DNA from 3 places in the Methylocystis echinoides genome. Region 3 is predicted to be linked to each of the others. Evidence: predicted binding sites of a transcription regulator. Region 3 holds the regulator's gene; each other region holds the start of a gene.
The links. Region 3 encodes PhoB, which activates phosphate uptake and scavenging genes when phosphate is short. Its sites were predicted from a motif close to TGTCATNNANCTGTCAT; they were not measured.
Positions count from the first base shown of each region.

Region 1: RVU70_RS14045 (DUF2794 domain-containing protein) is a predicted target of PhoB. The motif match lies at 4,703-4,719, and genes of this name have one in related genera.
Region 2: RVU70_RS14720 (DUF465 domain-containing protein) is a predicted target of PhoB. The motif match lies at 5,929-5,945, and genes of this name have one in related genera.

Region 1 covers NZ_CP156084.1:2,859,510-2,869,026, forward strand. Annotated here, with positions in the region: gene RVU70_RS14025 (MOSC domain-containing protein) at 1-104, shown strand, start outside; gene RVU70_RS14030 (DUF4167 domain-containing protein) at 150-1,031, opposite strand; gene prmC (peptide chain release factor N(5)-glutamine methyltransferase) at 1,537-2,436, opposite strand; gene htpG (molecular chaperone HtpG) at 2,443-4,341, opposite strand; gene RVU70_RS14045 (DUF2794 domain-containing protein) at 4,782-5,198, shown strand; gene RVU70_RS14050 (Bax inhibitor-1/YccA family protein) at 5,268-6,038, opposite strand; gene RVU70_RS14055 (hypothetical protein) at 6,532-7,320, shown strand; gene RVU70_RS14060 (lytic murein transglycosylase) at 7,374-8,168, opposite strand; gene RVU70_RS14065 (YifB family Mg chelatase-like AAA ATPase) at 8,339-9,517, shown strand, end outside.
Region 2 covers NZ_CP156084.1:2,992,138-3,001,654, forward strand. Annotated here, with positions in the region: gene RVU70_RS14685 (helix-turn-helix domain-containing protein) at 1-277, shown strand, start outside; gene RVU70_RS14690 (4Fe-4S dicluster domain-containing protein) at 287-1,636, opposite strand; gene crcB (fluoride efflux transporter CrcB) at 1,682-2,113, opposite strand; gene RVU70_RS14700 (sodium:proton antiporter) at 2,271-3,473, shown strand; gene RVU70_RS14705 (hypothetical protein) at 3,467-3,706, opposite strand; gene RVU70_RS14710 (DUF465 domain-containing protein) at 3,801-4,019, opposite strand; gene RVU70_RS14715 (protein adenylyltransferase SelO) at 4,102-5,529, opposite strand; gene RVU70_RS14720 (DUF465 domain-containing protein) at 5,656-5,835, opposite strand; tRNA gene RVU70_RS14725 (tRNA-Val) at 6,122-6,196, shown strand; gene RVU70_RS14730 (hypothetical protein) at 6,175-6,417, opposite strand; gene RVU70_RS14735 (hypothetical protein) at 6,429-6,668, opposite strand; gene RVU70_RS14740 (hypothetical protein) at 6,923-7,177, shown strand; gene RVU70_RS14745 (hypothetical protein) at 7,178-7,981, opposite strand; gene RVU70_RS14750 (alpha/beta hydrolase) at 8,730-9,517, shown strand, end outside.
Region 3 covers NZ_CP156084.1:1,397,774-1,407,290, forward strand. Annotated here, with positions in the region: gene pstS (phosphate ABC transporter substrate-binding protein PstS) at 1-645, shown strand, start outside; gene pstC (phosphate ABC transporter permease subunit PstC) at 803-1,792, shown strand; gene pstA (phosphate ABC transporter permease PstA) at 1,804-2,643, shown strand; gene pstB (phosphate ABC transporter ATP-binding protein PstB) at 2,643-3,425, shown strand; gene phoU (phosphate signaling complex protein PhoU) at 3,439-4,155, shown strand; gene phoB (phosphate regulon transcriptional regulator PhoB) at 4,152-4,898, shown strand; gene RVU70_RS06810 (GcrA family cell cycle regulator) at 4,926-5,468, opposite strand; gene RVU70_RS06815 (aspartate aminotransferase family protein) at 5,915-7,111, shown strand; gene argF (ornithine carbamoyltransferase) at 7,111-8,055, shown strand; gene RVU70_RS06825 (Hsp33 family molecular chaperone) at 8,055-9,014, shown strand; gene RVU70_RS06830 (fumarylacetoacetate hydrolase family protein) at 9,113-9,517, shown strand, end outside.

The DNA.
Region 1 (9,517 bases), 1.5 Mb from region 3:
TGCAGACGCTGCGCAAGACCTTCGGCCACATCGATTGCGGCGTCTACGCGCGAATCGAGACCGGCGGCCGCATCGCCCAAGGCGACGCGCTGACGCTGCTCTGAAACGAAAGAGCCGCCCCAAGGGGCGGCTCTCATCGATTTTATCTATCAGAAACGATCCGGCTCGAAGGGAAGCTCGGTCGCCTGCGGCGCCTCCTCCCGGACCTCGCCGGCCGCTTCCTCGACCTGCTGGCGCGGGCGGCGCCGACGGCGCGAACTCAGGTGGAAATTCACCCCCTCGTGCTCGCGGGCCTGCGGGCGCTCGGCGGGAGCGAAGGCCACGTCGACGGCCTCCGTCTCGCCGGGGCCGGCCGCGCCGCGCGCGGGCGGGGCGGTGATAAAGGACGGCAATGTCGGCGCCGGCTCGTCGCTCGTCTCCGGCCGCTGAAAGCGGCGCTCGCGGAAGCCGCGGCGCGGCTGCTGCTCGCCTTCGCCGCCGCGCTCACGGAAGGGAGGCCGCTCCGGCCGCGGCGGGCGTTCGCCGCGCTCCGGCCGCTCCATGCGTTCGGGCCGCTCCCCGCGCATTTCGCCGATGGGCCGCTCCTCATAGGGCTGCGGCTGGGGTTGCGGCTGCGCGAAATGCGGCTGAGGCTGCGGCTGATTATAGGGCTGCGGCTGATAGACCGGCTGGGGCAAGCGCTCCGAGAGCGGCGCGAAGCGATCGGGCAGGGCGGCGAAATCGTCGTCCTCCTCCACCTCGATCTCCGCCTCGACCGGCGGGCGGCCGAAGCCGTTCGCCTGCTGCTGCGCCTGCTGAGCCGCAGCGATGAGGCGGAAATAATGCTCGGCGTGCTGAAGCAGGCTTTCCGCCATGATCGTGTCGCCGGACGACTGCGCGTCGCGGGCGAGCTGCAGATACTTCTCGGCGATGTGCTGGGCCGTGCCGCGAATCTTTACGTCAGGACCATTCGACTCATAAGAACGGGTGAGCGGGTTCGGGCCCTTGCGGCCGCTGCGCCCCCGCATGCGCTTGTTCTGTCCTGGTCTCATCCACTCCCCCGAAAGCTTCGCGCGCTACAGGCGCAAATGACGCTAAGGCCGCGTCCGCGACGCGCCGCTCCTTCCCGCCGAAGGATAATCGCCCGGCCGGCGGCCATTCGCGGCCGCGCACTCGGACGGATTGCTTACAAGGGCGCCTGGCCGCGCCCGTTCAAATCTGCCGTCTTTGGCTGCGCGATTCTCATCAGTCGACGTTCGACATCGCCTCGACTCGATCGTCCGATGCAGCCGGCGGATTTCAACGGTCGCGCATCTTCAAGGGACGCGCGCGACGACAATCACCGTCGCCTTAATCCACCGGGATCATGCAGCTTACACGCCAGCCCTTGCCGGCCTTGCCGGGGTTTCCGCTTGCGAGGCGGACCCGCAAATAATCGAGATCCTCATCTCGAATGTCGGTCAGCTGTATTTACAAAGACTATAGTGGCTTGACCCCCCTGCGCCAAGTGCGGCGTCGCATTGATGCGGAGAAAAACCGAGCACTGTAGCGAATATGTCACGACCTCGGCTGCACGGGCCTGGCCGCCACGACGCGCTGATGGCCGCCGGCGTCCCGCGCGATGCGGGCGACGGCGAAACCCGAGGCGCCGAGCAGGGCGGCGACGCTCGCCGCCTGATCGAAGCCGACTTCGAAGGCGACGAGGCCGTCAGGGGCCAGCAGGCGCCCGAGGTCGGCGACAATGTCGCGATAACAGGCAAGACCGTCGGCGCCGCCATCGAGCGCGAGCGCGGGATCGTGGAGGCGCACCTCCGGGTCGAGCGTCGCGAGATCGCCGGCGCGAATATAGGGCGGGTTCGAGACAATGACGTCGAAGGGCCCGTTCAGCGCAGCGCCCCAGCGGCCGCGCACCACCTGCGCCCGCGCATTCAAGCCGCAGCGCGTCAGATTCGCGCGCGTGGCGGCGCAGGCGTCCGGCGAAAGGTCGACGGCGACGCCGAACGCGCCCGGCATTTCGCTGAGCAGCGCGCAGAGAATTGCGCCCGAGCCGGCGCCGAGATCCAAGATCGAGAACGGCGCGTCGCGATTCTCGATCAGCGCGAGCGTCGTCTCGACCAGCGTCTCCGTGTCCGGGCGTGGATCGAGCACATTGGGGGCGACGGCGAGATCGAGCGTCCAGAACCCCCGCGCGCCCAAAATGCGCGAGACCGGCTCCCGCGCCGCCCGGCGGGCTGCGTAAGAGGAGAGCCGTTGCGATTGCTCGTCGGTCAGCGGCGCATCCGGCGACATCGTCAGCTCGAGCCTCGTCAATCCGGCGGCCGCGCGCAGCAGGAGCCGTGACTCCTCCTGCGCCTGCGCCGCCTCTACCCCGCTCTCGACGAGAGCGGCGGCGACGCGCGCAAGCGCGTCGGCGCGGGAAGGAGAGCGGGTCTGGGCCTTTGCGGGGGCGGCGGTCACTTTCGCTTACGCGCTCCTGGCGATGAGGGCGCTCAGGCGGCGGGCGAAGGCGGCCGGGTCGACCGGCGGTTCGCCGTCGGCGACGCGCGCCAGATCGAACAGCAGATGCATCCCGTCCGCGGCGCCGTCGCGGCCCGTCTCGCGCAAGCTCGCGGCGAGCGCGGCGACGGCCGGATGCTTGGCGTTGATCTCCAGTATGGGCTTGCCGAGCATGGACTTCTGCCCGCTTTCCGCGAGAATCCGCGCCAGTTGCCGGTCGAGCCCCTTCTCGGAAGCGACGAGACAGGCGGCGCTTTCGGTCAGGCGCGTCGAGATGCGCACGTCCTCGACCTCGTCCGTGAGCGTCTCCTTGAGCGCCCCGACCAGATCGCCGATGTTTTCGGCCTGCGGCGCCTCGTCCGTCCTCGCCTCTTCGGCGAGCGGGATGAGATCAATGTCCGCCTGTCCCTGCGTCACCGATTTGAACGGCTTGCCGTCGAAACCGAGCGCGCTCGTCACCCAGAAGGCGTCGACCGCGTCGTCGAGCAACAGCACTTCGACGCTCCTTGCGCGGAAGCCTTCGAGCTGCGGGCTCGTGGCGAGGCGCTTGGCGTCGTCGCCGGTGATGTAATAAATGGCCGTCTGATTTTCGCGCAGATCAGCGACATAGTCCTTGAGCGTGCGCGTCTTGCCCTCAGCCTTGGTCGAAGCAAACCGCGCGATCTCGAAAATGCCGTCGCGGCGGCTCGGGTCCTCGTGCAGGCCTTCCTTGATGACCGCGCCGAAATTCTCCCAGACGGAGGCGAATTTCTCGGGCTCGTTCTCGGCGAGCTTGCCGAGGTCCTGCAGCAGTCGCGTCGCGACCGCCTTGCCGATCGCGGCGAGGACGGGGCTTTTTTGCACCATCTCGCGCGAGACATTGAGCGGAATGTCGGCGCTGTCGACGACGAGCCGCACGAATCGCAGCCACGCCGGCAGGAGTTCGACGTCACGCGAGATCAGCACGCGGCGCACGTAGAGCTTCGACATGCTCTTGCGGCTCGGCTCGAACAGGTCGAAAGGCCGCGCGCCCGGCACGAAGGCGAGCACCGTATATTCCATGCGCCCTTCCGCGCGCCAATGCGCGACGAGCGCCGGCTCGTCGAAGGCGCCGGCGAGCTGCCGGTAGAAGTCCGTATATTGCTCGTTCGTGATCTCGGACTTGGGCTTGGTCCAGAGCGCCACGCCATCGGCGATGCGCCGCGGCTCCTTGCCCGGCTCCTCGATGAGGTCGATCGGAGTCGAGACGGCGCCCGAGTGCTCGCGAACGACGCTTTCGATTCGCCAGGGCTCGAGAAATTCGTCGCTCTCGGCGTTGAGATGGAGCGTGACGCGCGACCCGACCTGCGGCGCGTCCGAAAGCGGCAGCGGCGCGATCGAATAGGTTCCCTTGCCCGGCGAGGACCACAGCCAGGCTTCGCTCTCGCCGGCCCGGCGCGTCTCCACCTCGACGAGATCGGCGACCATGAACACGGAATAGAAGCCGACGCCAAAGCGACCGATCAGCGACGAACCCTCCGCCGCCCCGTCTTTGCCGAGCCTCTCGAGAAAGGCGCGGGTGCCCGAATTGGCGATGGCGCCCAAGGCGCTGATGAGCTCCTCGCGGGACATGCCGACGCCATTATCGGCAACCGTCAGCCGCCGCTTCTCCTTGTCGAGCGTAAGGATGATGAGGGGCGCGCCGGCGTCAGCGGCGAGCTTTTCGTTCGAGAGCGACTCATAGCGCAGCTTTTCGCAGGCGTCCGCGGCGTTCGAAATCAACTCGCGCAAAAACACCTCGCGCTCCGAATAGACGGAGTGCGTCATCAGTTCCAGAAGCTGCGCGACATCCGCTTCAAAGCCGAATTGGGCGGCTTGCGGCGCTTCGGTGGCAGCGTCGTTCGTCATGAGGTCTCCAAAATGCGAATCGGCTCCCGTGGAGCCTTCGATCAAATTGCGAATGGGAGCGGCCGTGCAGCCGCGCTTTCCAAGTTCGTCATTCGCCGGCGAAATACAAGAGCCCCCAAAAGACAAGGTCGGCTCGGGATTTCTCCCGGCCGACCCGTCCATCGCTACGACATTTTATGGTCTGAACCGCACGATCCCGGGGGGCTGGGGGGCTGACGAAAACCGGAAAAGCGCGTCCAGACCTGTCGCGGCAATGAGAGAAAATATTGTCCAAGGCGTTTGACATGCAAGGGGCCCAATGCAGGCGGAATTGTGAATTTTCATTGTTACAGCCAAGCTTATGCGCGCTAAGCGGCATATTGTGACGCTCTCCTGACAAAGGGGGCTTGCCCTGAGGCCGTCATCGCGCAAACATGACAGAACACAGCGGGAGATGCTTCATGGCGGAGTCGGAGACGACGGAGCCGAGTCGTTCTCGCCCAGCCTTCGTTGTCGTGGCCGGCTCGGGCCATGCAGGGCAGGGCGATCAAGCGAGGTCACAAGCCCGGGTGGCCGCTCCGGTCTCCTTCGACCGCCGCGAGCTGAACCTTTTGTTCAACCTCTACGGCGCCAAGGTCGCCGCCGGCGAATGGCGGGATTACGCCCTGGATTTCACGCCGGCCAAAGCGGTTTTTTCGATTTTTCGGCGCTCCAGCGAGGCGCCGCTCTACCGGGTCGAGAAAGATCCCGAGCTCGCGCGCAAACAGGGAGCCTATGCCGTCGTCGCCGCCTCCGGCCTCGTCATGCGGCGCGGTCATGATCTGTCGCGCGTCCTGCGCGCGCTCGACCGCGGCCTGAGGCTCGTCGGCGCCGAATAGGCGACAAAAAAAGCCCCGCGGGGCGGGGCTTTTTCCAAGCTTCGACGATGACGCTTAGTCGTTGCGCCCTTAGTCGTTGCGCTGACCGAACAGGAACAGCAGCGACTGGAACATGTTGATGAAGTCCAGATAGAGCGAAAGCGCGCCGAAGACGCTCTTCTTCTGCGCAACTTCGTAGCCGTCGCCCTCGTAATACATGTCTTTGATGTTCTGCGTATCCCAGGCGGTGAGGCCCGAGAAGATCAGAACCGACAGGATGGAGAGGGCGAACTGGAGGCCGCTCGACTGCAGGAACAGATTGACCAGGCCGGCGATGACGAGACCCCAGACGCCCATCACGAGGAAGGAGCCGAAAGCCGACAGATCGCGCTTCGTCATATAGCCGTAGAGGCTCAGGCCCCCGAAGGCCGCCGCCGTGATGAAGAACACGCGGGCGATCGAGGCGCCGGTGAACACCAGCAACAGCGAGGACATCGACAGGCCCATCACCGCCGAAAAGGCGAGAAACAGGTTCCGCGCCGTCGCCGCCGACATGGTGTTGGCGCGCGCGCCGATCATGAAGACGAAGGCGAGGGGCGACAGGATGACGAGCCAGCGCAGCGGCGTAGTGTAGAGCATCTGCCCGAAGGGCGACAGCGCCACCAGCTTGCCGCCGACGAACTGCGGATTCGCCAGCATGAAGGTGCCGAGCGCGACAAGGCCCGTCACGGCGAGGCCGAGCGTCATGTAATTATAGACGCCGAGCATGTAAGCGCGCAGGCCCTCGTCGATCTCGGCCGTGGTCGACCGGGCGACCCCGCGGCCGTAGCCGAAGCTCGAGTTGCGGTCGTAGTGAGACATAGCGATCCTCTCGATCTCCGAGGCCTTACGCGCGTGCGGACTCGCCCTCGCTCGTGGCCTCAACCATTATGGCTTCCAGCAATATGGCTTGGCCCGAATTGGGTGGCAAGGCGGGCGCGGATGAACTCTTGTTAAGGTGGCGCCTTGCTTAACGGCGGGAAAAAGACGTCCCTGCGGCGGGTCGGCGGCCCGCGGCGCGCCGAGGTCACGCTTTCGGCTTGCGGCTTTTCGCAGTTGCGAAGGGCGTTTCGACCTCGCGGCGGGCGCCCGTGCGTCGCTCGATGAGGCCGACCCACAGCCCCTCTGGAGCCGCCACGGCGACTGCGCGGCATGCTGCAAAGCCGCATAGATGACCGATTGTCGCACCCTTGCTGTACGAGGGGAATACGCTAACATCGACCAAATGGCGTCGCGCGCTCCGCGGACGGGCGGCGCTCAACCAATTTATCCTGAGAGTCGCGTGTCCTTGTCACACGGAGACCAGGAGGACAGCATGAGTGGCGACGGTTCAACTTTGTTGCTTTACATGAGGCCCCTCAAGCGCTTGGCAATCGCCGCGGCGCTCGCCGCCGTCGCCGGTTTTTCGGCGGTCCCGGCCCAGGCGCATGGCCGGCTCGGTGCGGCCGAGGGGCGCTGCCGCCTGTTCATCGGGCCGGACACCATGAACTTCACCGGTTATCTGCCGGAGGCCTCGAAGAACGAGTTCTGCGAGGACATTCCCTCCACGGGACCGATGATCATGGTGCTCGACGCCGAGCAGGACGAACTGCGCGACATGAAAATCGAGTTGCGAATCGTCAAGGACGTCGGCGGCGAGGACAAGGAGAGCGAGAACCTCGAGGCGGTCACCGTGGCCTACCAGCCGCCCAAGAGCTACCCGACCGGGACGGTTAATTTCGAGCACAACTTCAAAGAGGGCGGCTATTTCGTCGGCATCGTGACCGTCACGGGCGACCACGGCGAGCGCTGGGTGTCCCGCTTCCCCTTCTCGGTGGACCGGACCTTTTTCCGCGACCTTCCCGTCTATCTGACCATGGGTCTGGGAGTCATCGCGGCCTTTGTGATCTACCTGATCCATCGCCGCCGGACTCCGCCGCCGCAAATTTCGACGGCCGCCGCGGCGTTCAAGTCGCCTCAGCAGACGTTCGACCTGCCGGACGACCCCGACGCGCCGGCGCCGGACGAGGGCGAGGCGGCCGGCGAACCCAAGGACGAGGCTGCCGCTGGCAAAGGCGACGACGACCACGACGATACGGATAAATACAGGACGGCGGCGGAGTAAGGCGCTCCTTTAAGGAAGGCGAGGCGGTCACACAGCGGGACCGCCTCTTTTTCTTAGTCGTCTCCGCCGTCGATCTGGCGGCCGATAATGGCGATGGCGCGCTGGTAGACCGAGGCGGCGTTCCAGGCCTGAATCGCCTCGAAATTGGGTTCCCCGGGCTGATAGCCTGCGCCGGGACGCCAACCATGGGCATGCAGGAAATTCGCCGTCGCGACCAGCGCCGCCCCGGCGTTGTCGAGATTGCCGCCGCCGCCATAGTTCAGGATGTTCTTCGGCAGGAATTGGGTCTGGCCGATCTCGCCGTGCATGGAGCCGCGCGCGTTCGGGGACAGCGTCCCGTTGTCGATCAGCTTGAGGGCGGCGTAGAGCTGATCGGTGAAATAATCTGAACGGCGGCAGTCATAGGCGAGGGTCGCGACGGCCGAGAGCGCGTGCTGATTGCCGTGCACTGCGCCAAATCCCGTCTCCATGCCCCAGATGGCGATGAGCGGTCCCGGCGGCACGCCGTACCGCTGCTGGATCGACGAAAATAACGCCCCCTGAGAGCGCTTCAGCTGACGGCCGCGCGCGACGATGGCGGAGGCGCCGCGTTTCGACATGAACTGGTCGAGCGACAGTCGGAAGCTCTTCTGACCCCGGTCGGCCGAAATGGTCGCGGCGTTGTAATGCGTGTTCATCAATGCGGCGATGCCGGCCTGGCCGACGCGCCCCTGCGCTTCTTGCGCAAAATTTTGCTTCCAGTTTTCAAAGCCGCCCGGGCCATTGCCGCATTGCGCCGCCTGCGCCGCCCCGCCAGCCGCGCCCGCGGCGAAAGCCAGCGCCGCGGCGCTCAAGAAAAACCTTTTCATCGGGCCTCCTCCGGGGCTCGTTCGACATGCCGCGAGCCTAACCAATTTTGTCCCGGCGGCAACTGCTCGGCGAACAGGCTGGTTTATGTTCGCATATTGTTCTTGCCGAGGGGAGAGCCTCAGGCTAAGGTCAAGCTATCGTCTTTCGACAGTTCCAGGAGCGCGCGGTCATGGCGGTGCGGGTGGCGACGGTCGCCTTCGAAGGGGTGGAGGCGCGACCCGTCGATGTGCAGGTGCAGATTTCGCCTGGGGCCGTCGTCTTCAACGTCGTGGGGCTGGGCGACAAGGCGGTGGCCGAGTCGCGGGAGCGCGTGCGCGCGGCGCTGATCGCCTCCGGCCTCGCATTGCCCGCCAAGCGCATCACCGTCAATCTGGCGCCGGCCGACATGCCCAAGGAGGGCAGTCATTACGATCTGCCTATCGCATTGGGCGTCATGGCGGCGATCGGCGCGATTCCCTCTGATGCGCTCGAGGGCTTCGTGGTCCTGGGCGAGCTCGCGCTCGACGGGACGCTCACGCCCGTCGCTGGCGTCCTGCCGGCGGCGGTGGCGGCGAACGCACGGGGGCAGGGGCTGATCTGTCCGAAGGAATGCGGCCCGGAGGCGGCTTGGGCGTCGCGCGACATGGACGTTCTCGCCCCGCGCTCGCTCATTCAACTCGTCAATCACGTCAAGGGCGTCCAGGCCCTGGCGCGCCCGGAGCCCGCCATTCGCGCCCGCGCCGTCGACATGCCGGACCTTGCCGACATCAAGGGACAGGAGAGCGCCAAGCGCGCGCTGGAGATTGCCGCCGCGGGCGGACACAATCTTTTGATGAGTGGTCCGCCGGGCGCGGGAAAGTCCATGCTGGCGGCCCGGCTGCCCTCGATCCTGCCGCCGCTCACCCCCCGCGAGCTGCTCGAAGTCTCGATGATCCATTCGGTGGCGGGGCAGATCGCCGGTGGCGAATTGACCGATCGGCGGCCCTTTCGCTCCCCGCATCATTCGGCCTCGATGGCGGCGCTCGTCGGCGGCGGGACGCACGCCCGGCCGGGCGAAATCTCGCTTGCCCACCACGGCGTTCTATTCCTCGACGAATTGCCGGAGTTCCAGCCGCAGGTTCTCGACAGTCTGCGACAGCCGCTCGAGACGGGAGAAGTCGCCGTCTCGCGGGTCAATCATCGCGCCGTCTATCCGGCTCGTTTCCAGCTCGTCGCGGCGATGAACCCCTGCCGCTGCGGGCATGGGCGGGACCCGGGCTACGCCTGCCGGCGCCAGCCCAACGAGCGCTGCGTCGCCCAGTATCAGGCGCGCCTGTCGGGTCCGCTGCTCGACCGCTTCGACCTGCAGATCGAAGTGCCGGCCGTCAGC
Region 2 (9,517 bases), 1.6 Mb from region 3:
GGCGCAGCTCGCGCGGGCGCTCGGCCTTTCCGAACGGACGTTGCACCGCAGATTGAAGGACGCGACGGGAGAAACCCCCAAGCATTTCATCGACCGCGTGCGCTTCGAGGCGGCGCGCATGCTGCTCGAAACCACGAACAGCTCGGTCAAGCAATTGGCCTCGGCCTCCGGCTATGCGGACGAGACGAGTTTCAGGCGGGCGTTTCGGCGCTATGCCGGCATGACGCCCGGCGCCTATCGCTCCTGGTCGCAAGCGCGGCGCGGCGTGAAGGCCTGAAGCCGACTGTCAGGCCAGCGCGTCGCGCAGCACGAGCGCCAGATGTCGGGCGGGGCGGCCGCCGCCGTGTTCGATCTGGTGGCGGCAAGAGAAGCCATTGGCGATCACCGGCGTGTCGGGCGCCGCCGCGCGGACGGCGGGCAACAGCGAGAGTTCCGCCATCTGCATGGAGGCGTCGTAATGCTCCGCCTCGAGTCCGAAACTGCCGGCCATGCCGCAGCAGCTCGACTCCACGACATCGAAGGAGAAGCCCGGAATCCAGCTCAAGACCCTGCGGGTCGCCTTCATCACGCCGAAGGCCTTCTGGTGGCAATGGCCGTGCACCAGCGCCTTGGGCAGGTTCAGAGGTTTCAGCGTGAGGCGCAGGCCCTTGTTCTGATGCTCGCGGGCGAGGAACTCCTCGAAAAGATAGAGCTGCTTACCGAGTTCGCCGACCTGCGGGCCAAGCCCGAGACTGTATAGTTCGTCGCGCAGCGATAAGAGGCACGAGGGCTCGAGCCCGATGATCGGCGTGCGGGCGGCGATGGCGTCCTGGAAGGCGGCGAGCACGCGCTTGGCCTCGCCGCGCGCCTTTTCCACCATGCCGGTCGTCAGATAGGTGCGCCCGCAGCAGAGCGGCCGGTCGGGCTCGGCGTCGGTCGGCGCGGGCTTGGCGATGCGCACGCTGTAGCCCGCGTGGAGCAGCACCTCCGTCGCCGCTTCGGCGACGTCGGGCTCGAAATGGTGGCAGAACGTGTCGACGAACAGGATGACCTCGCCGCGTGCTCCCGTTGCGCCAGTCGTCGGCGCGGTTGGCGCGAAGGGCTTCTTCGGCAGCTCGGGCAGGGGACGGCTGGCGGTGACGCCAAGCCATGTCTCCGCGAATTTGGCGAGAGGACGGAAGCGGTTGCGCAAGCGGATCGCGAGGCGCAACAGTTCACGATGGCGTCCCGTCAATTCCGGCACGCCGCCGAAAAGGCGCGTGCGCAGCGGGACGCCCCGGATCTCGTGGCGCTGGGCGAGATATTCGGTCTTGATCAGCGTCATGTCGACGGCGCTGGGGCATTCCTTCTTGCAGGCTTTGCAGGAGACGCAGAGATCCATCGCTTCATCGAGCCGCGGGTCGGCGAAAGCGCGCGCGTCGGCGCCGTCATTCAAGGCCGCCTTGAAGGCCGCGACCCGGGCCTCGGTCGAATGCGCGCGATCCCCGGTGATGCGATAGCTCGGGCACATCACGCCCTTGCCGGTTTTCTGACAATCGCGGCTGTGCATGCAGACCGCCACGGCCTTGGCGTAATTGCCGCCCGTCGCGGGGATGCCGGAATAAGCGTCGCCCACGCCGTAGGTGTCGTAAGCCGACCAATCGAGGAAGGTTTTCATGCGGGGTCCGGTCTCCGCCCGCGGCGAAGCAAAATCTGCGCCCTCTTATCCTTCCTCTTCGATCGCGATCTGAGCGATCTTGACCGCCCCGCCGTTGAAGCAAGCGGCCACGTAATGCCCGACGGCGACGGCGGCGACGCAGAGCAGCACAGAGGCAGCCACGTTGATCGCGGCCCGAATGACGGCGCCGCTGCGCAGGAAGTCCAGCGTCTGCAAGCTGAAGGAGGAGAAAGTGGTGAAGCCGCCGCAGAGCCCGATCATCACGAACAGGCGGAGATCCTCCGACACGGGGAAGCGTCCCTCCGAGAGGGTGAGCGTCCCGAAAAAGCCGATGACGAAGGAGCCTGTCACATTAACGAGGATCGTTCCGAGCGGCAGCGTCTCGCTGATCGGAAGCATCCACAGCGCCAGCGCGTAGCGCGCCAACGCGCCTACGGCGCCGCCGAGCATGATCAGGAGACAGGTGACAAGCGACATCCGCGCCTCGCAACGGAGATGGTGAAACCTCTTGCGCCCTCGCCCCGTTCGACCGGCGCGGCCGATCTGCGCCGATTTTCATCGCGGCGACGTCTGGCTCGCGCTAGAACCGCCTCTCCTATTCTCTGAGGCAGATTTTTCGCCTATGGACGAGCAATTGACCCAAGCCGTCGCCACGCTGGCGGTGGCGATGATCGTCGCCATTGCGGCGCGGCGCGTAAAGCTTCCCTATACGGTCGGCCTCGTGATCGTCGGCGCCGTCTTGACGTTGTCAAGGCCCGACTTCGGCCCGCATCTGACGCATGAGGTCATCTTCGATCTCATCTTGCCGCCGCTCCTCTTCGAGGCCGCCCTGTCGCTTTCCTGGCGGGAGCTCTTGCGCGACTCTCTGCCGCTGCTGACGCTCGCCGGTCTTGGCACCGTGATCTCGGCGGCTTTCGTCGCCTGGGCCAGCGTAGCGCTGCTGCATTGGCCCTTGCCGTCCGCCCTCGTCTTCGGCGCGCTGATTGCGGCGACCGATCCCGTGGCCATCATCGCCATGTTCAAGGACAATGGCGTGAAGGGGCGGCTGCGGCTCCTGGTCGAAAGCGAGAGTCTGCTCAACGACGGCGCCGCCGCCGTGCTGTTCGTGATGGCGCTGGCCTGGGCCGAGGGCCACGGCGCCGGCGAGGGGGCCGGAGATATTGCGCTGACCTTGGGGCGCATCGTGCTGGGCGGGGTCGCCGTCGGCGCGCTCACCGGGGGCGCCGCGATCCTCATCGCCATGGGCACCGCCGAGCATATGATCGAGGCGGCGCTCACGACCATCGCCGCCTTCGGTTCGTTCCTGATCGCCGAGCGCCTTCATGTCTCGGGCGTGCTCGCCACGGTGACGGCGGGGCTAATTATGGGCAATCTCGGCCTCTTGCGGGAGGACAATCGCAGCTATCTCTCCTACAAGGGGCGCGAATTCGTGCACGGCTTCTGGGAGTTCGCGGCCTTCCTGGCGAACTCCATGGTTTTTCTCATGATCGGCGTCGACGTCGCCTCAACTCCGTTCCTGAATTACGGAGCGCCGCTCATCTTTTCGGTGATCGCCATCGTGCTCGCCGCCCGCGCGCTGACCGTCTACCCGCTGAGCGCGCTGTTCCTGTTCTCGCGCTGGCGGATCAGCTTCCCCGAGCAGCATGTGCTGTGGTGGGGCGGATTGCGCGGGGCGCTTGGCCTCGCGCTCGCGCTGTCCCTTCCGGACACGCTGCCGCTGCGCGACATGATCGTCGTATCGACCTTTGCGGTCGTCGCCTTCTCCATCGTCGTGCAGGGCCTCACCATGCCGCTGCTGCTGCGCGCGCTGGGCTTCATGCCCGGCCCCGTTCAGTGACGGAAGAGAAAGAACCGTAAGATCGTCAGGGTCGACGCGACGCTTGCAACGCCGAGCAGCGCTCTCACGACCAAAAATGTGCGAGCGCCCTCCGCCGCCGCGCCGGCGTGTCTGTGGCCGGCGATCCTTCCCAGACGGGTCTCGAAGCGATCGGCGGAACCCCCCGGCGGGCGGCGACGCGGGCCAGGCGCATTGTTGAAGCCGGAGTGGAGCGAAAGGTTGAAACTCGGCATGGCTGTTTCCCGCTTTTGAACCGGAGCGGGGCCGCTCTGTCCCGGATGGGGACATTCGGACCGCTCTCGGTCACAGGCTTCAAGCCGCGTGCCGTCAGGCGATGATGTCGGGGGTAATCTGGTCTTCGAGGAAGACGATGCGGTCGCGCAGAACGAGTTTGCGCTTTTTCAGCCGCTGGATTTGCAGTTGGTCCGGCGCGCCGACGGCGATAAGCGCCTCGATCGCCGCCTCGAGATCGTGATGCTCCAGCCTCAGACGCTCCACTTCGGCGCGGATGGCGTCCTGATCGGCCTCGCTGGGATTGTCGTTCATGCCGCAACTACCGCCGAAGGCGTCCAGAATCAGTGTCTCGATTATCGCGCCGGGGCCCAGCCTGGTTCAAGCGGAAAACGCCTCAGCTCGAAGCAAAGCCATAGGCTTCGCGCATGTCTGCAATCTCCGTGAGCTTCCTCGTCAGCGCCGACCAGTCGTCCGCCTCGGCGATCGGGCTCCAGATCGCCTCGACCTCGTCGATGAGCATGGAGCAGGGCGCGGACCGGCGGAAATAGGGGTGATCCAGCCGCGCGTCGGCGGCGGTCTCATGCTCGGCGAAGGCGTCGCGCACGGGGACGAATTCCGGCGTCTCATAGAAGGCGGCGGAGGCGCTGGCCTTGGCGCGCCCGGCGCTGGCGAGGCCGCCGCGCCAGTCGAAGAAGGCCTGTTCGAAGGGGGCCCGGGTCGACATGAGAAAATCGGTGAAGGCCTTGGACAGGCGGGCGTCGGCCTCTTCCCCAGCCGAGACGAGGCCCAGGCGGCGGAGCAGGACGACGCGAAACGCCTTTTGGATTGCGACGGCGAAGCCGTCGAGCGTCCGTTGCGCCGCCTCCAGTCCCGTCAAATGCAGCAGGCATTCGGCGAGCCGCGCGAGGTTCCAGGCCAGCGCGCTCGGCTGGCGACCGAAGGCGTAGAGGCCGCTCTCGTCGAAATAGGCGGCGGTGAATTGCGGATCATAAGTGGGCGCGAAGCGCCAGGGGCCGTAATCGAAACTCTCGCCGGTGACGTTGATGTTGTCCGAATTGAGCACCCCGTGGACGAAGCCCGCCGCCATGTAGCCGGCGCCGAGCCGCGCCACGCGCTCGGCGACCTCCTCCAGAAAGGCGCGCGCCCGCTCCGGCGGCGGGAGGGGGGCGAGCGCGGGGAAGTAATGACGACAGACATACTCGAGCAGCCGGTCGATCGCCGCCTTGTCGTCATGGAAGGCAAGGCGCTGGAAGGTGCCGATGCGAATATGCGAATGCGACAGGCGCACCATCACGCTCGAGCGCGTGGGTGAGGGCTCGTCGCCGCGGAGCAGCGCCTCGCCCGTCTCGATCAGGCTGAAGGTCTTGGAGGTGTCGACGCCGAGCGCCTCCAGCATTTCCGTCGCCAAAATTTCGCGAACGCCACCCTTCAGGGTAAGCCGTCCGTCGCCGCGCCGCGACCAGGGAGTCTGGCCGCTGCCCTTGGTGCCGAGGTCCAGCAGCCGACCATCGGCGCAGTCGCGCAGCTGGGCGAAGAGAAAGCCGCGGCCGTCGCCGAGTTCCGGATTGTAAACGCGAAACTGGTGGCCGTGGTAGCGCAGGGCGAGCGGCTGGGGCAGACTGCCCGGCAGCGGCTCGAAGCGCCCGAAATGCGCAATCCATTCGGGGTCGGTCAGGCCGTCGAGGCCGACGCGCGCCGCCCAGCGCTGGTTTCGGTAGCGCAGCAGGGTCTTGGGGAATTGGGCGGCTTCAACCCGGTCGAAGAAGGGGTCGCCCAGGCTCTCGTGAAGAGTCTCTGGACAATAGGTCTCGGTGAGGGGCATGGGAGGGTCTCGTAGGGGCGTCGTGGCCCGCGAGCAAGGGGCGCGCCAAAAAATTAAGGCGGAGGGACCCCTCCGCCTATATCGAGATACCCTTATCCTGAGAGGCTGCGAGAGCGGGAACGCCCGCTAATGGCGCGTTTCGCTAATCTCCAGCTTGGCCAATTCGTCTTTGATCTGCAGCTTTTTTCGCTTCAATTCGATGATCTTCGCGTCGTCGGCGTTTGGATGCAGCTGCTCTTTTTCGATTTCCTTTTCGAGCGCCTCGTGGCGGCGTTGGAGTTCGACGATATGACCCTGTAAGGACATGCGGAACCTCCTCTTTAGCCCCCCTCCTGCGAGGGGCGGCACGGTCAAGCATGACACATCCGGAGCCGCCTGCAAGGCATGAATTGTCGCGGGCGTCACAAAACTTTCGCTGCGGCGCCACAGACGCTTAACAATTGGTGAGCCCGCCTTGGACGAGACGGGCTGGAAGCCGCTCTCGGGCGCCCCGTCGGCCGAATGATTTTTCATCACAAAGGCGCTTGCGCCCCGCCGCGTCCGCCACTATACACACGCCACCCGAACCGCCGCCGAGGCGGACCCCGGCAGGGGGCGCGTAGCTCAGCGGGAGAGCACTACGTTGACATCGTAGGGGTCACAGGTTCAATCCCTGTCGCGCCCACCATCAGCAATCAAAATGCACCGCCATCTGAACGCAAGCTCGCTCGTCGCGAGTCTGTTGCGCGCCATCGCGCCGCTGCGTCTGCGAGACACAAAAAACCCGGCGACGGGCGCCGGGTTAGTTTGGAGATAAGGAACCAGTTGCTGACGCTGGTCAAAAGCAGAACCGTCGAGCATCAGGATTGTTCCGCCCGGAGGCGAGAAAAACAGATCCCATCCGCTCACAGGCGACCGCCTCAGCGAGTCTCGCAGACGGTTACGGTTTTCATGCCAGTCTCGGCTTCCACGCGGCTCGGATAGCCGTGGGGGCCGACCACAACCATGCTTTCAGTCGTCGGCCTCCTTTCCACCACCGAGCACCGTTTCGTGCGTGGGTCCTGCACGACATACCATTCGTCGACCGGCTGGGCCGAGGCCGAAAAAGAGACCGCCAAAGCCGCCGTCGCGGCAATGATCATCAGACACTTACGGAACACGACCAATCCTCCCTGTTCCCCGATCGAAAAACCGCCCGGGGCGTTTCCCTGTTCCGGGGTCGAAGAGGAACGTTTTGGCGTCGATCGCCATAATCGAGATGGGGGTGACGTCGTTTCCCTACCGCGTGCATGGCGTTCTGAGCCGGGGCGTTGGCGTTTCTGTCAGCGGCGTCCAGTCGTCCCACTAGACCAAAAAGTTAGACCTTCGCGAGCGCGGCTCTATGTCGTTCTTGGCTCCAATTTGGAGAAAGGCCATGAACGCATTGCTGGAAATCGTAGAGTGGTGCCGCCAGGAGCGGCAGCGGGCGCGAAAGCTGATCGTCTCGCTGGAAACGGGGCGGTGCCGGCTCGGAGAGGACCGCGGCCATGGGTGGGCGGACGTCACCGCTGCGACGCTCTCCCGTTTGAAGCTCCATATGGAAGAGCTCGACGATATGCTGGAGCAGTATGAAGCCGAGCGCTCCCGCGGGTCGGGCTCGCAATCCTCGGACGAAAGACGCGTGAGCTGATCAGCGCGCCGGGAGGGGCGGGACCCGCTCCGGCGCCCCAGCGGCGGCCCTGGCGTAGCCGGCGATCGACGCGGCTGCGTTAGACAGCGGCTCCGCGCTGACCCGAACCGACCCGGAGTCCGGCCGGTCGATGTCCTGAATGAGCAGGATCACCGCGGCGACGAGGATCGTGACGAGATAGACCGGAAGCCGCCAGCGCTTCCGCTCCAGGCCGCTCGCATATCCCGTGAAGCCGATGGCGAGGGCGGCCATGCCGTAGAGCGCAACGATGATGACGTGCGGCACCCGGTGGCGGAAGGCGGTGAGCCGGCCTTCGTGGGCGTCGACCATGTCGTTGAGCGCCTGAATATAGAGCCCCGTCGGAACCATGGCGTTGTCCCTGGCCGCCGCGGCCCGGACAACGCGCCAAAGGCGCTCCTGCAGCTCATTCGATCGCGCTATCGCGGCCTCGGTGGGCGTCGACGCGACATTCGCGGCGTCGGATCGTATGGCGACATAGTCCCGCAGCAGGTCGAGACTCTCGGCGGCATAGGGGGAAGGCAGAAGCCGCGCGCGGAGGGCGGCCGTGCCGATGGCGTTGGCCTCCTTGAGCGTCGCCGCGCGCCGCTCGTCGAAGCGCGTGACGGCCATGGCGAAGGAGAAGCTCAGCATCAGCGCGAGAAGGCCCAGGATCGAGGCTTCGATCGTGGCGATGTTGGCTTCCCGCCGACTGCCCAGGGCAAGCCAGTGGCCGGTTTCAGAAGCAATCCCGAAGAGCGCGACGCTCAGCAAAAAGATGGCCCAAAGCGGCGCGTCTTCGAACATGTCTCTATGCCCCAACCTCTATGGCCGGAACTTTATCGCCGCGCAGCCAACGCCGCCATGGCCAGGCTACTCGACGCTCGTGAGGTCGAGAAACATGTGCACTTTTACAGCGATGTTGATGACGGCCAGCCCGAGGCCCATAAAGATCGCCACAAACACGGCCCAGAAACGCGGATCGGAATGCATAGGCGTTCTCCCCCACGCCGCAGGCGGAAGGATGCCCGCCCGATCAGCGCCAGACAAGGGGAATTTCGGCCCCCCAGGAGAGAGACGGCCGATCGGTCGCCCCGGCGGAAGCCGGACCTCCCGCTACGCTGAGAGTCGAAAACAGGCCTTGGTTTCGAACCGCGTTCCAAGAACCATCGCGAGCCCATTGCAAAAGGGCCGCAAGTCATCATTTTGCAGGGCAGGGAAGAAAAGCGCGCCTGCGCGGCAGGCGAGGCGCGGTCCGGCGCATGGGGGGCCCACGCGCCGGACCTGACCACTCGAAACGGGCAGAGAATCGAGCGGCTTGAGCTTGACTATAGCGAGGGACCTTGCGCGTACCAAGCGTCAACCTTCCGTTAAGGTTTAGGATAAGGTGGAATTGGACATGGAATCATGAGGTTGCTTGGCGCTACATCTTTGATTGCGCTGCCACTTTGTTCGCTTGGCGCAGATTTGCCGCAGATCGTCGTAGGGTTCCGGACGGCCGCGCGGGGTTCTGCAAGGGCCGCGTATGGTGGTCGATAGACTGTTAGGATCGGGCGTGAAGACCATCCCCGTTTCCCTCTTGCTGTGCGGCCTAATCGCGCTCGCGCCCGTCGCGTGGGGCAAAATTCTTTTGCCCTCGGGGGCGACCCAATCCGCCGCCGCCGACAACGCCGTGGCCGGGCCGCGTCGGGTTCCCGCCCGCGTCCTTCCTGTGCCGGGCGACGTGAGCAAGCAATTGCAGGCCCTCATCCGCGCGCCTTATCCCGCAAATGTGCTGACGCCGCCGCCGAATACAAATGAAGCGTGGGCGGCGCTAGACAAGCAATTCAATATGGATTGGTCGAAGACGCTCGCCGAGTTGCGCAAGTCGCTCAAGGTCAGCGTCGAGCCGGCGACAATTGCGGGCGTGAAAGCCTATATCGTGACGCCCGCCGCTTTGCCCTCCAGCAACCGCAATCGGCTGCTCGTTCATCTGCATGGCGGCGGCTTTGTCGCGGGCGGCGGCGAAGCGGCGACCACGGAAGCGATCGTGATGGCCGGGATCGGCGGCTTCCGGGTCATTTCAATCGATTATCGCATGCCGCCGCAGGCGCCGTTTCCAGCTGCTCTGGACGACGCGCTGACCGTCTGGGAGGCCCTCGCGCAGACGGTGAAGCCGCAGAATATGGCGATCTTCGGGGCGTCGGCCGGGGGCGGGCTGGCGCTCGCGACGGTCTTGCGCGCCAAGGACGAGGGCCTGCCGCTGCCGGCGGCTGTTGCCGCGTTGACGCCCTGGTCGGACCTCAACAAGGTGGGCGACAGCTATTACGCCAACGAATATGTCGACAACATGCTGGTGACGTG
Region 3 (9,517 bases):
TGGGACGACGCGGCGATCAAGAAGCTCAACGCCAAAGCCAAGCTCTCGGCGACGCCGATCGTCGTCGTGCATCGTTCGGACGGCTCCGGCACGACCTTCAACTTTACGAATTATCTTTCCAAGGTCTCCGACGACTGGAAGACCAAGGTCGGCGAGAATTCGGCGGTCGAATGGCCGGCCGGCATCGGCGCCAAGGGCAATGAGGGCGTCGCCAACAACGTCTCCAACACCAAAGGCGCGATCGGCTATGTCGAATACGCCTACGCCAAGCAGAACAAGCTGACCTACACGAAGATGATCAACGCCGCCGGCAAGGTCGTCGCGCCGGGCCTGGAGAGCTTCCAGTCCGCCGCCGCGAGCGCCGACTGGGCGAAGTCGCCGGGCTTCTATCAGATCATCACCAATGAGCCGGGCGCGAAGTCCTGGCCGATTTCGGCTGCGACGTTCATCCTGCTGCCCAAGGACTCGAAGGACGAGGCGGCGGCCGCCGAAGCCTTGAAGTTCTTCGGCTGGGCTTTCGCCAATGGCGGAAAGGCCGCGGAGGAGCTCGATTACATCCCCATGCCCAAGACCGTCGTCGAGCTCATCAAAAAGAGCTGGGGCGAGGTCAAGGGCGCGGACGGCAAGGCGCTCGCGGCGCATTGAGCCGAGCGCAGGCCGCGTTGCGGTCGGCGCGCAGGCGGTTCAAAACGGAGGCCGCCTGAAAGATGACAGACGCCGGCTGCGTTCAAGGGAGCCGGCGTCGGGAGTTGCAAAGACCATGACCGAACCCGTCTCGCGCGGCTCGAGTGGAGTGGACAACATGTCGGATGTCGCATTGGAGAGCGCTGTCGCCCGGCCCGCGGTCACCGACCGCGCCAAGGCCCTTGCCGGCATCGCGCTCCTCGACCGCATCTTCTTTCAAGTGACCCGCGCGGCGGCGGTCATCGTGCTCGTCATTCTGGGCGGCGTGATCCTGTCGCTGGTCCTTGGCTCGCTGCCAGCCCTGCAGGCCTTCGGGCCAGGCTTCCTGATCTCCCAGTCGTGGAACCCCGTCACCGAGAAATTCGGCGCGCTGCCGGCGATCTACGGCACGCTCGTCACGTCGGGCGTCGCCATGCTGATCGCCGTGCCGGTCGGACTGGGGATCGCGACCTTCCTGACCGAATTATGCCCCCACCGGCTACGGCGCCCGATCGGCATCGCGATCGAGCTTCTCGCGGGCATTCCGTCGATCATTTACGGCATCTGGGGCCTCTTCGTCTTCGCGCCTTTCGTTCAGACCTATGTGCAGCCCGGCCTGATCTCGCTTTTCAGCGACGTGCCGGTGCTCTCCTCGCTTTTCGCCGGCCCTCCCTATGGTATCGGCATGCTGACGGCGGGCTTCATCCTGGCGATCATGGTGCTGCCCTTCATCGCGTCGATCTCACGCGACGTCTTCGAAACCGTGCCGCCCGTTCTCAAGGAGGCGGCCGCCGGCATCGGCTGCACGACCTGGGAAATGATGCGCTATGTCGTCATCCCCTACACGCGCGTCGGCGTCATCGGCGGGGTGATGCTGGCGCTCGGGCGCGCGCTCGGCGAAACCATGGCGGTCACCTTCGTCATCGGCAACGCCCACAAGGTGTCGCCGTCGCTGCTCGCCCCCGGCACGACCATATCGGCGACCATCGCCAATGAATTCACCGAAGCCGTCGGCGACGTCTACACGTCGTCGCTCATCGCGCTCGGCCTCATCCTATTCCTTCTGACCTTCGTCGTGCTGGCGATCGCGCGTTACATGCTGATGCGCCTCGAACGCAAAGCGGCTTAAGGAGCAGCGCCATGTCGCTTTACGCCACGCGCCGCAAGCGGAATTCGCTGGCGACCAGCCTTGCCTGGGCGGCCGCTCTTTTTGGCATCGCCTGGCTTTTCCTCATCCTCGCGTCGCTGCTTTATGAAGGCCTGCGCGGGCTGTCGCTTGCGGTCTTCACCGAAATGACGCCGCCGCCGGGCAGCAAGGGCGGCCTGTTGAACGCCATCGCTGGATCGCTGGTCATGACCGCAATCGGCGTTGCGATCGGCACGCCGCTCGGCATGCTCGCCGGCACCTATATGGCGGAATATGGCCGTTACACCAAGCTCGCGATGGTCGTGCGGTTCATCAACGACATTCTGCTCAGCGCGCCGTCGATCGTGATCGGCCTCTTCGTCTATGAAGTCCTCGTGCATCCCATGGGGCACTTCTCGGGCGTCTCCGGGGCCGTCGCGCTCTCCCTGCTCGTCATCCCCGTCGTGTTGCGCACCACCGAGGACATGCTGCTGCTGGTGCCGGGATCGATGCGCGAGGCGGCCGCCGCGCTCGGCGCGCCACGCTCCCATGTCGTCGCGCATGTCGCCTATCGCGCCGCCAAGGCGGGCTTGGTGACGGGCGTGCTGCTCGCGGTGGCGCGCGTCTCCGGCGAAACCGCGCCGCTGCTCTTCACCGCGCTCAACAATCAGTTCTGGAGCAGCGATCTCCTGGCGCCGATGGCGAGCCTCCCGGTCGTCATCTTCCAGTTCGCTTTGTCGCCCTACAAAGACTGGCAGCAGCTCGCCTGGACCGGCGCGCTGCTGATCACCGCCGCCGTCCTCGCTCTCTCGATCACAGCCCGCGCGCTCAGCGCCGGTCGGAGAAAATCGTGATGAACGCCCCCGCACAGGTCAAAGAACACGCCGCCAAGATTTCGGTCCAGGGCCTGGATTTCTTTTACGGCGCGTCAAAGGCGCTGAAATCCATTTCGCTGCCGCTGCAGACGCATAAGGTCACGGCCTTCATCGGTCCCTCTGGCTGCGGAAAGTCGACGCTGCTGCGGGTCTTAAACCGCATGTACGACCTCTACCCCGGCCAACGCGCCGAGGGCGAGGTGCTGCTCGACGGCGAGAATATTCTCGATCCGGCGATCGACATCAATGCGCTGCGCGCGCGCGTCGGCATGATCTTCCAGAAGCCGACGCCCTTCCCGATGTCGATCTATGAGAACATCGCCTTCGGCGTTCGCCTTTACGAGAAATTGTCGCGCGCCGACATGGACCAGCGCGTCGAGGAAGCCTTGCGCGGCGCGGCGCTCTGGGACGAGGTGAAGGACAAGCTGCACACGAGCGGGCTCGGGCTTTCGGGCGGCCAGCAGCAGCGCCTGTGCATCGCGCGCAGCGTCGCCGTGCAGCCGGAGGTGATCCTCTTCGACGAGCCCTGCTCCGCCCTCGACCCGATCTCCACGGCCAAAGTGGAGGAGCTCATCGAGGAGCTCGCCAACGACTATACGATCGCCATCGTCACCCACAACATGCAGCAGGCCGTGCGCGTCTCCGACTATACGGCCTTCATGTATCTCGGCGAGCTCGTCGAATTCGGCGACACCGACGAGGTCTTCAACAAGCCGCGCGAAAAGCGCACCCAGGATTACATCACCGGCCGCTTCGGGTGAGGAAGGACATCGCATGAGCGAACATATCGTCAAGTCCTACGACCGCGATCTCGAGGCGCTGGGCCGCCGTATTTCCGAGATGGGCGGCGTCGCCGAGAAGATGCTGGCGGAGGCCATGGACGCTTTGTCGATGCTCGACGTCGACCTGGCCCAGCGCGTCGTCGCGAGCGACGCGCGCCTCGACATTCTCCAGCGCGAGATCGAAGAGAACGCCGTGCTGACGATCGCGCGGCGCCAGCCTCTGGCGGTCGATCTGCGCGAATGCATCGCCGCGATCCGCATTTCCGGCGACATCGAGCGGATCGGCGATCTCGCGAAGAACATCGCCAAGCGCACGCTGAAGATCGCCACCGAAGCGCGGCTGCCGCGCGCCATTGTCGGCTTGCGGTCGATGCACGAGGTCGCGGCGACGCAGCTCAAGGACGCGCTCGACGCCTATGCGCTGCGCGACGTGGAGCGCGCCCGCGCGGTGTGGGAGAACGACGCCGATCTCGACGCGCTGGAAGACAGCGTGTTCCGCGACCTCTTGACCTTCATGATGGAGGACCCGCGCAACATCTCCTTTTGCACGCATCTCCTCTTCTGCTCGAAGAACCTCGAACGCATCGGCGACCACACGACCAATATTTCGGAGACGGTCGTCTATCTCGCCACCGGCGAAAGCCTGCCGATGGAGCGGCCGAAATCCCGCATCGGCCTCCGCGGATCGGAACAAGACGTCGCGCAATGAACGAAACCATTATTCAAACCCTTCCCCGCGAAGGCCGGGCCGATCGCCCGCCGCGCATTCTCGTTGTCGAGGACGAGGTCCCGCTCGCCACGCTGCTCGTCTATAATCTCGAAGCTGAAGGCTATCAGGTCGAGCATGTCGACAATGGCGACGAGGCGGAACTGCGCATTGCGGAATCGCCGCCCGACCTTCTGCTGCTCGACTGGATGCTGCCCGGCGTCTCGGGTCTCGAAATCTGCCGGCGGCTGCGCGCCCGCGACGTCGCCCGCGACATGCCGATCATCATGCTGACCGCGCGCGGCGAAGAGGGCGAACGCGTGCGGGGCCTGTCGGTCGGCGCGGACGACTATGTCGTGAAGCCCTTCTCGACGCCCGAACTGATGGCCCGCGTGCGCGCGCTGTTGCGACGCGCCCGGCCGGAGCGCGTCGCCTCGCGGCTGACGGCGGGGGACATCGACCTCGACCGCGAAACGCGTCGGGTGCGCCGCTCGGGCCGCGAGATCCATCTCGGCCCGACCGAGTTCCGCCTGCTGGAATATCTGATGGAGAAGCCCGGCCGCGTGTTCACGCGGGCGCAGTTGCTCGACAGCGTCTGGGGCATGTCGGCTGAAATCGACGAGCGCACGGTCGACGTCCATGTCGGGCGCCTGCGCAAGGCGCTCATCCGCGGGCGGGAGAAGGATCCGATCCGCACCGTGCGCGGTTCGGGCTATTCCTTCGACGAGACCTTCGGCCGCGAGTGAAGGCCGGACCGCCGAACTCGGGAAGGATTACGCGAAGCGCGGGGCCTTGAGATCGCGGGCGCGGCGGCGATCCTGCGCCGGCTGATAGGCGACGCGCGCATGATGGGCGCAATAGGGGCCGGCGCCGATCGGCGACTTCGCCCCGCAGAAGCGGAAATCCGGCGTCGTCGGATCGCCCATCGGCCAGCGGCACATGGATTCGCGCAACTCCATCAGCGTGACGCGCTCCGACATGGGAATGACGACCTCCTCGGCCTCCGGCGCGACGCGGGCGACGACCATGGCCTGCGGCGCAAAGGCCAGGGCGACATTGCCATGGACCGCGTGGCCCCCGGCGCGCGGCGCGGCGACGACCGGGGCGGTCGCCGGCTGGCGGGCCGTCCCCTTCGCCGCGCGCGGGCGCTGCGCGGCCGCTGTCTTGGCGCGTTCGGCGAGGCCGAGGCGGTGAATCTTGCCAATGACCGCGTTGCGCGTGATGCCGGGGCCCAGCTCGGCGGCCACCTGGCTCGCGCTGAGGCCGTCGCTCCAAAGCTTGCGCAACAGATCGACTCTTTCCTCGGTCCAAGACATAATTTGACCTCCAAGCGGTCGATTCGAACGCGCCGCCGACGGAATCCACCATCCGTCGCTGCGCCGGGATCTCCGGCGGCGATGAGACGCGCATCGAGACTCGAGAAGCGCCCTGCGGCTTTGAAAAACGCGTCCGCAACGGCGAAAACTGACCATCCTTTTGAATCACGGGTCCGAGTCGCTGGCAAGCAGAAGGGGGCGTTCTCAACAGGCTTTCATGCGCTTTCGCGCGCCGGTGTGGCCCAGGCGACTCACTTGCGCGCTTTTTTCGAGGAAAATCGACTGTAAAGTCTCCGGCCCAGGCAAGGCCTCGCCCCTGCGGCAGGATTTGACCGAAGCCGCCCGCGCGCATAAAATCAAAGTCTCGGATTGCCGCCCTCAAAAAGGGCGGCGCTTTGTTTTTGGGGTCCGGCCGCGGGCCGCTCCCGAGGGCTTGGAGCTTGACGTTGACTTCTGCGCTCTATCCGACCTATGCGCGGGCCGATATCGCCTTCACGGGGGGCGAAGGCCCATGGCTCTTCGCTGAGAACGGCGACCGTTACCTGGATTTCGCTTCCGGCGTCGCGGTCCTGTCGCTCGGCCATGAGCATCCGCATCTGGTCGCGACGCTGAAGGCGGCGGCCGAGAAGCCCTGGCATGTCTCGAACCTCTACCGCATCCCGCAGGCCGAGCGGCTGGCGCAGCGCCTCGTCGACGCCACCTTCGCCGATGTGGTTTTCTTCGCCAATTCCGGCGCCGAAGCCGTGGAGTGCGCCATCAAGACGGCGCGAAAATATCACGCCGCCAATGGCGCGCCTGAGCGCTATCGGCTGATTACTTTCGAAGGGGCCTTTCACGGCCGGACGCTGGCGACCATCGCCGCCGGCGGCAATCCCAAATATCTCGAGGGTTTCGGCCCGCCGGTCGACGGCTTCGATCAAATTCCCTTCGCGGACTTCGACGCGCTCGAATCCGCGATTTCGGACGAAACCGCCGGCGTTTTGCTCGAACCCGTCCAGGGCGAGGGCGGGCTGCGGGTCTTTCCCGCCGAATTCCTGAAAAAACTGCGCGCCCTCTGCGACGCGCGCGGCCTGCTGCTGGTTCTCGACGAGGTGCAGTGCGGCGTCGGCCGCACCGGCAAATTCCTCGCCTGCGAACACGCCGGCGTAGCGCCGGACATCGTGGCGCTCGCCAAGGGCCTCGGCGGCGGCTTTCCGATCGGCGCCTGTCTCGCGACGCGCGAAGCCGCCAAGGGCATGACGCTCGGCGCGCACGGCTCGACCTTCGGCGGCAATCCGCTGGCGGCCGCCGTCGGCGGCGCGGTTCTCGACGTGGTGCTGGCCGAAGGCTTTCTGCCGCGCGTCGCGCGCCTCGGCGCGCTCCTGCGCCAGCGGCTCGCCGAGCTCAACGACCGCTATCCGGCGATCATCGAGACGGTGCGCGGCGAGGGGCTGATGTTCGGCGTGAAGACGCGCGGGCCCAATGGCGATTTCGCCGCCGCCGCGCGGGCCGAAGGGCTGCTGACCGTTCTTGCCGGCGACAATGTCGTGCGGCTGTTGCCGCCGCTCATCATCGACGAGACGCATATCGTCGAGGCCGCGGCGCGCCTCGAGCGCGCCTGCGTGCGTCTGGCGACGCCGGCCAAGCAGTTGGGAGCGGCGTGATGACCGCGCACACGCTGACGCGGCCGCGTCATTTTCTCGATATTTGCGATTTCACCCGCGACGATCTGCGCCATATCCTCGATCTCGCCAAGTCGCTGAAGGCGAAGCGCGTCAAGGGCGCGCCGCCGGCGGAGCGCCCGCTCGCCGGCAAATATCTGGCGATGATCTTCGACAAGCCGTCGACGCGCACGCGCGTCTCCTTCGACATCGCCATGCGCGATCTCGGCGGCGAGTCGATCATGCTGACGGGCGGCGAGATGCAGCTCGGCCGCGGCGAGAGCATCGCCGACACGGCGCGCGTGCTGTCGCGTTTCGCCGACGCCGTCATGATCCGCATCCTGTCGCATGAGGATCTGACCGAGCTCGCGCGCCACGCCGCCATTCCGGTCATCAACGGCCTGACCAAGCGCTCCCACCCCTGCCAGATCATGGCGGACCTGCTCACCTTCGAGGAGCATCTGGGACCGATCGACGGCCGCACCGTGGCCTGGGTCGGCGACTCCAACAATGTGCTGGCGAGCTGGGTGCACGCGGCCGCCCGTTTCGGATTCACGATCAATGTGGCGACGCCGGCGGAATTCACGCCCCCGCAAAGCCTCGTCGACTGGGCGAAGGCCGAAGGCGCGGCGTTGAACGTGATGCGCGACCCGCGCGCCGCCGTCGACGGCGCGCAGGCGGTGATCACCGATTGCTGGGTCTCCATGGGCGACGCCGACGAGGACTTCCGCCGCCAGGTTCTTGCGCCATATCAGGTGGACGCCAAACTCATGCGCGACGCCGCCAAGGACGCCATTTTCATGCATTGCCTGCCTGCCCACCGCGGCGAGGAAGTCACCGACGAGGTGATGGACGGCCCGCAGTCCGTCGTCTTCGACGAAGCCGAAAACCGGCTGCACGCCCAGAAAGGCGTGCTGGCCTGGTGCCTCGCGCCGGGCGTCGCCTGATGCAGGAGGCGCCGAGCCGGCTGGTTTCGGGCGAGGCGCGGGACGATCGCGTCACGCCCTTCGCGGTCGAGGCGCTCGACCTGCGCGGACGACTGGTGCGGCTTGGACCGACGGTCGACGCCATCCTCGGCCACTATGACTACCCCCCGCAGGTGGCGCGGTTGCTCGGCGAGGCGCTGGCGCTGGCCGCGCTGCTCGGTTCGATCCTCGAATCGCACGGCCGCTTCCAGCTCCAGACCCGCAGCGACGGCCCCGTCGACATGCTCGTCGTGGATTATGACGCGCCGGGGAAGCTGCGCGGCTTCGCCCGCTACGACGTCGCGCGTCTCGGCGAGATCGACGACCCCGCCCCCGCCGCCCTGCTCGGGCGCGGCCATCTCGCCTTGACCATCGAGCGCGAGGAGGACGCGGCCCGCTATCAGGGCGTCGTGCCGCTCGAAGGCGAGAGCCTCGCGGAGGCCGCGCATACTTATTTCCGCCAGTCGGAGCAGATTCCTTCCTTTGTGCGCCTCGCCGTCGGCGAAGTCGTCACGCCGCAGGGGCGCAGCTGGCGCGCCGGCGGGCTGCTTTTGCAATATCTTCCCATCGCCGGCGCGCGCCGGCCGGACCTGCCGCCCGGCGACGCGCCCGATCGCGACGCCGGAGCGGACCAGGAGGAAGACGACGCCTGGCTCGAAGGACAGGCGCTCGCCGGCACGCTCGAAGACCATGAACTCGTCGACCCGTCGCTCTCGGGCGAACGGCTGCTGTTCCGCCTCTTTCACGAGCGCGGCGTCAAGGTCTTCAACGAGCGGCCGCTCGAAGAGTTCTGCCGCTGCTCCGAGGAGCGCATCGAGCGGCTCCTGAAAAGCTTCTCCGACGATGAGCGCGCCGAGATGGTGGGCGATGACGGCCGCATCGGCGTCACGTGCGAATTCTGCGCGACGTTCCGCAGCTTCGATCCGGCGGCGCTCGGCTGAGGACCGCGGGCTCCGGGGGCCCGGGTCGTCGCTGCCGGCTTTTGGCTTCGTTTGTCGTCAATATTCTCCACGCCAATTGTGTTGAAGGTTGAGACCCGATGCCCCATCCCGAATACGTCTTCCCGCCGCCGCCGCGCCCCGCTGTCGCCATCGCCGGTGAGACGCGCCTGTTCCCCGTCCGCCGGATCTTCTGCGTCGCCCTGAATTACGCCGAACACGCGCGCGAGATGGGGAAGGAGCCGGGCGCGGAGCCGCCCTTCTTCTTCGCCAAGCCCGCCGACGCGGTCGTCGCCGACGGCGCGACCATCCCCTTCCCGAGCCTCACCCATAATCTCCATCACGAGATCGAGCTGGTCATCGCGCTCCATGCGGGCGGCGCGGACATCGCGCCGGAACGCGCCCTCGCCTGCGTCTTCGGCTACGCCGCGGGGATCGACCTCACCCGCCGCGATCTGCAGACAGAGGCGCGCAAGGCCGGCCGGCCCTGGGACATGTCCAAGGGC